Regions from separate parts of the Pseudomonas sp. TH04 genome, predicted to be linked through region 1. Evidence: predicted binding sites of a transcription regulator. Region 1 holds the regulator's gene; each other region holds the start of a gene.
The links. The regulator sigma-54, encoded in region 1, starts transcription at its own class of promoters, with help from an activator protein. The targets are predictions, from matches to a motif close to ANTGGCATNNANNTTGCTNT.

Region 1 (3,276 bases):
ACATGGTTATCCAGCCGAAGCAGAAAGAAGGCGCCGCCCAGCCTGCGCCCAACCCCGCTGCGAAGAAGGCGAACTAATGGCAACCCTGAAAGCCCAGCATCTGGCCAAAGCTTATAAAAGCCGTCAGGTCGTACGCGACGTCAGTTTATCGATCGACAGCGGCCAGATCGTTGGCTTGCTTGGCCCCAACGGCGCCGGCAAGACCACGTGCTTCTATATGATTGTCGGCCTGGTCCAGGCGGATCAGGGCCGTGTCTTGATCGACGACCTGGACGTCAGCAACCAGCCGATGCACGGTCGTGCACGCGCAGGTATCGGCTATCTTCCCCAGGAAGCGTCGATCTTCCGCAAATTGTCGGTAGCAGACAACATCATGGCGATCCTCGAGACCCGCAAGGAACTCGACCGTGACGGCCGCCGCAAAGAGCTGGAAAGCCTGCTGCAGGAATTCCATATCAACCACATCCGCGACAACCTCGGCATGAGCTTGTCCGGTGGTGAACGTCGTCGTGTGGAAATCGCCCGCGCCCTGGCCACCGCGCCGAAATTCATCCTGCTGGATGAACCCTTCGCCGGTGTCGACCCGATCTCGGTCGGCGATATCAAGCAGATCATCCATCACCTCAAGGCCAAGGGTATCGGTGTATTGATCACCGACCACAACGTCCGTGAGACCCTGGATATCTGTGAAACGGCTTATATCGTCAACGATGGCCAGCTGATCGCCGAAGGCGACTCCGCCACCATCCTGGCCAACGAACTGGTCAAGGAAGTGTACCTGGGCCACGAGTTCCGCCTGTAAGCACTGTGGTGTCTGGCCGTTCGCCAAAGCGCGCGGGAGTCAATAAAAACCTCTGGTTTTTTATTGTTACCGCGCTCTAGGCAAAGCCCCCGACATCAGGCATATAATTTGCTTATGTTTGGCGCTCACGCGCCCTGTCGTGGATGGCGCATTGCGCCGGCGAATAAGGTGTTAAGCCCCTGCCATGAAACCATCGCTAGTCCTGAGAATGGGCCAGCAGCTGACGATGACACCGCAGCTGCAACAGGCCATCCGCCTGCTCCAATTGTCGACCCTGGACCTGCAACAGGAAATCCAGGAGGCCCTGGAGTCCAATCCGATGCTCGAACGCCAGGAAGAAGGCGACGACTTCGATAATGCAGACCCGCTGGCCGACAACATCGAGCAAAAACCCAACTCCGACGTGCAGGAACCTTCCTATCAGGAAACCGCCCCTACGGTGGACAACCTTGAGGAAGGCGAATGGAACGAACGCATTCCCAACGAGCTTCCGGTGGACACCGCCTGGGAAGACGTTTACCAGACCAGCGCCAGCAGCCTGCCCAGCAATGATGATGACGAGTGGGACTTCACCACCCGCACCTCCGTCGGCGAAAGCCTGCAGAGCCATTTGCTGTGGCAATTGAACCTGGCGCCGATGTCCGACACCGATCGCCTGATCGCCGTGACCCTGATCGACTGCATCAATAACCAGGGTTACCTCGACGAGACGCTCGAAGAGATCCTTGAGGCTTTCGATCCGGAACTGGACATCGAACTGGACGAAATCGAAGCCGTCCTGCACCGCATCCAGCAGTTCGAGCCCGCCGGCATCGGCGCCCGCACACTGAGCGAGTGCCTGTTGCTGCAACTGCGCCAACTGCCCGCCAAGACCCTGTGGCTCGCCGAAGCCCAGCGCCTGGTCACCGACTACATCGACCTGCTGGGCAGCCGCGATTACAGCCAGCTGATGCGCCGCATGAAGCTCAAGGAAGACGACCTGCGCCAGGTCATCGAGCTGGTACAGAGCCTTAACCCCCGCCCGGGCTCGCAGATCGAGTCCAGCGAAGCCGAATACGTCGTTCCCGATGTAATCGTGCGCAAAGACAACGAGCGTTGGCTGGTGGAACTGAACCAGGAGTCGGTGCCTCGCCTGCGCGTCAACCCGCAATACGCAGGTTTTGTGCGCCGTGCCGACACCAGTGCCGATAACACCTTCATGCGCAATCAGTTGCAGGAAGCGCGCTGGTTCATCAAGAGCCTGCAAAGCCGCAACGAAACCCTGATGAAAGTGGCCACTCAGATCGTCGAGCACCAGCGCGGCTTCCTCGAATATGGTGACGAGGCCATGAAACCCTTGGTCCTGCACGATATCGCTGAGGCGGTTGGCATGCATGAATCGACGATTTCCCGGGTAACCACGCAGAAATTCATGCATACCCCACGGGGTATTTATGAGCTGAAATACTTTTTCTCCAGCCACGTAAGTACCTCCGAAGGCGGCGAATGCTCGTCCACGGCGATCCGCGCGATCATTAAAAAACTGGTTGCCGCGGAAAATCAGAAAAAGCCGTTGAGTGACAGCAAGATCGCTGGTTTACTGGAGGCACAAGGCATTCAGGTCGCCCGTCGAACCGTCGCCAAGTACCGCGAGTCCCTCGGGATCGCGCCTTCCAGCGAGCGTAAGCGTTTGATGTGACGGGCGGGCCATAGCGTTCCAGTGGCAGGCGCTTTTGCCTGTCGCTTTATGCACTGGCAACGAAGGAGAAGCTGTATGCAAGTCAACATCAGTGGACACCATGTAGAAGTCACCCCTCCATTGCGCGAATATGTCGAGCAGAAGCTGAAACGACTCGAGGGTCATTTCGACAAGATCACCAATGTGCAGGTCATCATGAAGGTCGATAAGCTTCAGCAGAAAATTGAAGCGACCTTGCAGATACCCGGTGGCGAAGTGGTCGCCAATGCCGAGCATGAAGACATGTATGCATCGATCGATGCCTTGACTGACAAGCTTGACCGCCAACTTAAAAAGCATAAGGAAAAGCAGCAGAGCCTTCTTCAAGGCACTGGCCGCTAACACTCCCCACCCATGATTCGACTTGAAACCATCCTGACCCCCGGCCGTTCCCAGGTGAACGTGCCGGGCGGCAGCAAAAAGAAAACCCTCGAAAAAATTGCCAATCTGATCGGCCGTGAAGTGCCCGACCTGGATACGCAAGCTGTCTTTGAGGCTCTGATCGCCCGTGAAAAGCTTGGTTCTACTGGCTTTGGCAACGGCATCGCGATTCCTCACTGCCGCCTGCAAGGCTGTGAGTCTCCAATCAGCGCCCTGCTGCACCTAGACGCCCCCATCGATTTCGACGCCATCGACGGCGCCCCGGTTGACCTGCTCTTCGTCCTGCTGGTCCCGCAAGCCGCCACCGATGCGCACCTGGAACTGCTCCGGCAGATCGCCAGCATGCTCGACCGCAAGGAAGTACGCGACAAACTGC
Region 2 (3,276 bases), 1.2 Mb from region 1:
ATGGTGGGCGAGGGTAATTTCCCCAGGTTGCGGCTTTGAACCACCGCCCACCAGTGCCGGCGCGGAAGCCGAGTGGTGTGGCTGGCGAAACGGGCGGTGCGGCCAATGGCTCAGGGGCGCCGGGCTGACCACCGATTGAATCGCCGCCACTTCCAGGGCTTCCTGTTCACTCAACGGCGGTAGCAGCCCAGGCAGCCGACTGGCGAGCAAGGTCTTGCCGGTGCCGGGTGGCCCGCTGAACAGCAGGTTATGCGCGCCCGCCGCCGCGATCAGCAACGCGCGTTTGGCCGCCAGCTGCCCTTGCACCTCACTCAAATCCGGATAGGGTTTGTTCAGGTACAGCAGCCCGTCGGACTTGTAGGGCTCAATCGGTACTTGCCCGTTCAGGTGCGCCACCACCTGCAGCAAGTGATCTACCGCAATCACCTTCAACCCCGACGCCAGGCACGCTTCCTCGGCATTGGCCCGAGGCACTATCACGGTGCGCCCGGCCTTGCGTGCTGCCAGCGCCGCCGGCAACACGCCTTTTACTGCGCGCACCTCACCCGACAGCGCCAGCTCCCCCAGGCATTCCACGTCGTCCAGCATCAACGCCGGCACCTGCACGCTGGCTGCGAGAATCCCTAGGGCAATCGCCAAATCAAAACGCCCGCCGTCCTTGGGCAGGTCGGCAGGCGCGAGGTTGAGGGTGATGCGGCGGGCGGGGTATTGCAGCGCTGAGTTAAGGATGGCGCTGCGCACGCGGTCCTTGCTTTCCTTGACGGCAGTTTCCGGCAGGCCTACCAGCGTCAGGGAGGGCAGACCGTTGGCCATATGCACTTCAACGCTGACGGCAGGGGCTTCGACGCCAATCTGGGCGCGGCTGTGGACGATAGCGAGGGACATGCTCGTTCCTTGAAAGAGAGGGCCGCTTCCTGCGGTTTTTCAAGGGTAGACGAGGGGGTGGAGAGCGAGGCGGGGGAGGTTTTACAGAACGTATCCGAGGTGCAGCGAAAAAACTCATGTGGGAGCAGGCTTGCTCCCACCGTTGACTGAGTTGTGACCGTTACTCGGCAGTGGGTGCGAGCCGCGCTTCCAACTCCGCCACCTTCGCCTCCAGGCTCTCCAGCCGCGCACGGGTGCGGGCCAGCACGACCATCTGGCTGTCAAACTCTTCCCGGCTCACCAGGTCGAGCTTGCTGAAGCCGCTTTGCAGCAACGCTTTGAACTGGCTTTCGATTTCGTTGCGGGGCAACGGGGTGTCGCCGCTGAACAAGCGAGAGGCGTGGCCGCTCAGGGCGTCGAGGAGGTCTTTGGGCGCGAGCATGGGAAATATTCCGGAAAACTGTTGGCGGGCAGTGTATCACGCAGCGTCTATAGTCTTTTCACGGTCGCAGACGCACGCTTTTCGCGCAGGGGGCCGGGCGGCTACGCACTGTTTTTGTGCGCATTGGCGTCGCGATAAAGCCCCGCAGGTGGGCATAAGTGGGCAACGGACTGATTTCAGTGGTTTTTACGGAGCTGGCAAGCTTTCTGCTTAGACGATCATGACCCATGCACTGATGCAGTCGCTGTGACGAATGCAGTGCGCCGACGGATCAGGGGTACAGGTTTCGTCACCAGTGGTTCGCTGGCGTCGCAACGGCAAATGCCGAGGCGACGACGCGTTACAAAGCCAGGCACTGCGCTTAGACTTGAGACGGGTTTGTTTTCCTGGGGCAAGTCCACCAATTCGGGAGAGAGTTTTCATGAAGCTAGTCACTGCCATCATCAAGCCGTTCAAGTTGGACGATGTACGCGAGTCGTTGTCCGAGATCGGCGTGCAGGGCATTACCGTTACTGAGGTCAAAGGCTTCGGTCGGCAGAAGGGTCACACCGAGCTGTATCGCGGCGCGGAATACGTGGTCGATTTTCTGCCGAAGGTGAAGATTGATGTCGCCATTGACGACAAGGATCTTGACCGGGTTATCGAGGCGATAACCAAGGCGGCCAACACCGGCAAGATCGGTGACGGCAAGATCTTCGTGGTCAATCTGGAACAGGCTATTCGCATCCGTACCGGCGAAACCGATACCGACGCAATCTAAGCCGCCAAACCCCCAACGCCCCAGGAGAAAACAATATGACTCTGCGTAAATTCGCAGGGCTAGGAGCCCTGTTGTCCCTCGTAATGCCGGCCTTGGCATTGGCGGCGGACCCAGCCCCTGCTCCAGTCCTCAATTCCGGCGACACGGCGTGGATGCTCACATCCACCGCGCTGGTGCTGTTCATGACCATTCCAGGCCTGGCGCTGTTCTACGGCGGCATGGTTCGTTCCAAAAACATTCTTTCCGTGATGATGCAGTGCTTCGCCATCACCGGTCTGATCACCATTTTGTGGTTCGTTTACGGCTACAGCATGGCGTTCGACACTACGGGTATGGAAGCCGGCGTCGTCAACCTCAACTCGTTCGTGGGCGGCCTGTCCAAACTGTTCCTGTCGGGTGTGACTCCGGCGAGCATCACCGGCCCTGCGGCGCTGTTCCCTGAGGCGGTGTTCGTCACCTTCCAGATGACGTTCGCGATCATTACACCTGCGCTGATCGTCGGTGCTTTCGCTGAGCGTATGAAGTTCTCCGCGATGCTGATTTTCATGGGCGTCTGGTTCACCCTGGTCTACGCACCAATCGCCCACATGGTGTGGGGCGGTCCGGGTTCGTTGCTGGGCGACTGGGGCGTGCTGGACTTCGCGGGCGGCACCGTGGTGCATATCAACGCCGGTGTGGCTGGCCTGGTGGCGTGCCTGGTACTCGGCAAGCGTAAAGGCTTCCCGACCACCCCAATGGCACCTCACAACCTCGGGTATACCCTGGTGGGTGCGGCCATGTTGTGGGTTGGCTGGTTCGGCTTCAACGCCGGTTCCGCTGCTGCGGCCAACGGCACTGCCGGTATGGCGATGCTGGTCACCCAGATTGCTACCGCTGCGGCGGCGCTGGGCTGGATGTTCGCCGAGTGGGTCACCCACGGTAAGCCAAGCGCACTGGGCATTGCCTCGGGCGTGGTCGCCGGCCTGGTTGCAATCACCCCGGCTGCCGGCACCGTGGGCCCGATGGGCGCTCTGGTTATCGGCCTGGCGGCAGGCGTGGTGTGCTTCTTCTGCGCAACTACCCTGAAACGCAAGCTGGGCTACGACGACTCCCTGGACGCCTTCGGCGTGCACGGTATCGGCGGTATCCTCGGCGCGATCCTGACCGGCGTATTCGCAGCCCCTTCCCTGGGCGGCTTCAACGCGGCGACCACTGACATCGCGGCGCAAGT
Region 3 (3,276 bases), 2.5 Mb from region 1:
GTGGAATCCACCTTGCTGGAAGCCTTCGGCGGCAGGTTCGACAGGTTCAATTGCAGGTCGGTCAGTGCACCTTTGACGATATTGCCATCGGCGTCCGCCGCGTAGCCTTGCAGGCGCGAGGTGCCGGTATTGTTGGTGATATAGCCGTCTTTATCCGAGTGGAACGAACCGTTGCGCGTGTATTCCAGCGAGCCGTCGCTGCCCTTCTGCACAAAGAACCCGCCACCCTGGATCGCCATGTCCAGCAGACCGCCGGTGTTGTTGACGTCGCCCTGGGTGAATTGCTGTGACACTGCCGCCAGGTTCACACCGCTGCCGACACTGTTCTGGCCGGTGCCGAGCTTGGACGCCGCGTAAATGTCCGAAAACTCCGCGCGGGACGATTTGAAACCGGTGGTCGCAACGTTGGCAATGTTGTTGCCAGTGACGTCCAGTTGTTTGTTGGCCGCATAGAGACCGCTAAGGCCGATATTAAAAGACATGTTTCTCTCCCTCTGCCGTATTGAGCCGGCTCTATGTACCGATAGTCTGAATTTGCGACAGCTTGACGCTGCCCATGCCGCCAGCCAGGTTCAGCAGCATTTCGCCGCCGGTCTTGCTCAACGTCACGCTGGTCACCGTTGCCGGCAGCGACGTCAGCAGAGCAACCGAGTCGCCCTTGTCATTCTTGGTGCTGGCCGCGAAGGTGTAAGTCCCGGCTGGCGCGACCTCACCTTTGTCGTTCTTGCCGTCCCAGATAAAACTGGAATCGCCGGCGCTCTGGGTGCCCATATCGATGGTGCGCACCACATTGCCGTCCTTGTCGGTGACCTTGACGGAGACGTTGCCCGTCGCCGACGTTACCGCCACCGAACCGGTCATGCTCTTGCTGGTATCAACCATCGCCTTATCGGTCTGGGTGATGATCGAACGCCCAACCAGCGACGACGCCTGCAGCGCCTGCGAGGAGCTGAAGTTGCTGGAGATCGAATTCACCGAGTCGTTCAGCGTGTTGATGCCTTCCAGGCTACTGAACTGCGCCAACTGCGCCACGAACGCGCCGTTGTCCTGAGGCGACAGTGGGTTCTGGTTTTTCAGTTGGGTCACCAGCAGCTGCAGGAACGCATCTTTGCCCAGCGCCTGGTTACCCGTGGCCGCCTTGGCAGCCGAGTTGAGGCCGCTGTTGTCCGTCGCGGTCTTGACCTTGGTGTTGAACAGGTCCTGAACCGCCGTGTTGGGTGTAGAAGTGGTATCAACGATGGCCATTATTTGGCGCCCCTTATCACTGACCCAGGGTCAGGACCTTCTGCATCATGGTTTTGGCGGTGTTCATCATTTCCGCGTTGGTCTGGAACGAGCGGCTGGCGGAAATCATGTCGGCCATTTCCTCGACCACGTTGACGTTGGGGTAGTACACGTAACCCTTTTCGTTCGCGGCGGGGTGGTTAGGCTCGTAACGGGCCTCCAGGTTGCTCTGGTCTTCGACCACACCGAGTACCTGCACGCCTTGGCCTGCGGCATCCTGATTCTGGAACAGCGAATCGCCGCTACCGCTCTGGCCGGCCTGGCCGCCCTGGAACATGGTGGCGAACACCGGGTGACGGGCGCGGTAAGTCTGGTCAATGCTCGAAGACACGGTCTCGGCGTTGGCGATGTTACTGGCGACGGTGTTCAAACGCGTGGTCTGCGCGCTCATGCCACTGCCGGCAATATTGAAAACACTGGCTAGGGACATGGCTTATTCTCCACGCAGGGCTGACATCAGCCCTTTGAATTTGCTGTTGAGCAGGGTGAAGCTGGCCTGGAAGTTCACCGAGTTCTCGGCGTAGGCCGATTGCTCAAGTTGGGCATCCACGGTGTTCTGATCGATCGATGGTTGCATCGGCGTGCGATACAGCAGCGACTCGTCACCACTGCCCAGGCCTTGCGCTTCAATATGACGGCTGTTGGTCATGTTCAAGGCAAAGGTGCCGTTCTTGGTCTTGTCCTGCTGCGCCGCGAGCACAGCGGAGAAGTCCAGGTCCCGAGCCTTGTAGTTCGGGGTATCGGCGTTGGCAATGTTGTTGGCCAGGACTTCAGCACGCTGGGCGCGGAAGCCCAGGGCTTGTTCGTGGATACCGAGCGCTTTATCGAAGCTGATGCTCATGGCGGAAACCTTTAGGCTGACCTGCTTTTCGTATCTGGGTTATAGCAAGGCGCATGCCAATTCGTTCAAGGCCCGTAATTCAAGGGTTTGCGAGGGGAATGCCGGCGGCAATGCCAGAAAAGCGGCAACGAACTTCCGCGTGGCGCCAGGAAAGCGGCAACCGCGGTTGCCGCTTTTACACATGGGCGGCAATGGTGCAGAGGAGGACATCGAGGGTACCGGCAGGCCTGACCGTTGGTCCGCACTGTCATTTCTGACAGTTGCGGAGCCTGCCGCCCCGGATGCTTGATTGCGCGGACACCCTTTCCTGAATAGCGCAGAGGCTCTACATGCTGACCATCCCGACCCTCGGCTTCAAGTTACAAGACACAGCCCAGCCGATCCCGAACCTGAACACCAACCTGCTGGTGGGTAACTACGCAGAATTGACCTCCGCTATTCCCGTGCTGCGAGCCGATTTCATCAATGTAAACATGAGCAGCAGCATCACCGGCGGCGTGTACAACCAAAGCTTTGAGGTAGGGGCAGATGCGCCCTCTCTCAACATTTCGATACCCCGGGCGTTTGTTGAAGCCAACATAGGCAACTACGTACAACTACTGTTGCGCATCAGCCGTAACAGGGTCATTTCTTCCGCGCCGACCGCGACGGTGAGCATTAATAAAGGCCCCGTCGTCGTCCCCCCCACCCCAACCACCGTATGGGATTTCAGCGATGGCACTTTCCAAGGCTGGGTACCTCAGGGGCCTTACGTCGGCGGGTTGCTGCGTATTAGCAATGGCAGCGTGGTGGCCGACATCCCCAACAGCCAAGCAACCAGTGCCCACATCATTTCCCGCGCAGTGCCGGTGATTGCAGGGCGCACGTACGATTGCAGCTTCGAGGTCATTGGCGGTATGGCCACCAGTGACGGCTCGACCCTGTACATGACGATAAATGGCAGCCGGATCGGCACCGACGTACAGAACATTACCAGCGCACAGCGGCAAACCGGGACAGGGACATTCACGGCGCCCCTGACGGGCGACGTCCGTCTAGGCATTTTCAATGCGAAGGTACCCAACGGGATTCATCGTCTTTCCCTGGGCAATATCCGAATGATCGCTAGGCCCTGAGTCACTCCGAGCCGTCGGCACCCCTACTTTGAGCCC

Region 2: a site for sigma-54 is predicted at 1,500-1,519, ahead of glnK (P-II family nitrogen regulator). Genes of this name have one in related genera too.
Region 3: a site for sigma-54 is predicted at 2,167-2,186, ahead of flgB (flagellar basal body rod protein FlgB). Genes of this name have one in related genera too.

Annotation. Positions count from the first base shown of each region.
Region 1 is NZ_JAEKEA010000001.1:2,534,611-2,537,886, forward strand. Features, by position in the region: gene lptA (lipopolysaccharide transport periplasmic protein LptA) at 1-77, shown strand, start outside; gene lptB (LPS export ABC transporter ATP-binding protein) at 77-802, shown strand; gene JFT85_RS11435 (RNA polymerase factor sigma-54) at 987-2,480, shown strand; gene hpf (ribosome hibernation-promoting factor, HPF/YfiA family) at 2,556-2,861, shown strand; gene ptsN (PTS IIA-like nitrogen regulatory protein PtsN) at 2,874-3,276, shown strand, end outside.
Region 2 is NZ_JAEKEA010000001.1:3,769,900-3,773,175, forward strand. Features, by position in the region: gene JFT85_RS16790 (YifB family Mg chelatase-like AAA ATPase) at 1-885, opposite strand, end outside; gene JFT85_RS16795 (accessory factor UbiK family protein) at 1,046-1,306, opposite strand; gene glnK (P-II family nitrogen regulator) at 1,728-2,066, shown strand; gene JFT85_RS16805 (ammonium transporter) at 2,102-3,276, shown strand, end outside.
Region 3 is NZ_JAEKEA010000001.1:5,074,307-5,077,582, reverse strand. Features, by position in the region: gene flgE (flagellar hook protein FlgE) at 1-482, opposite strand, end outside; gene flgD (flagellar hook assembly protein FlgD) at 514-1,245, opposite strand; gene flgC (flagellar basal body rod protein FlgC) at 1,262-1,714, opposite strand; gene flgB (flagellar basal body rod protein FlgB) at 1,718-2,125, opposite strand; gene JFT85_RS22890 (hypothetical protein) at 2,455-3,240, shown strand.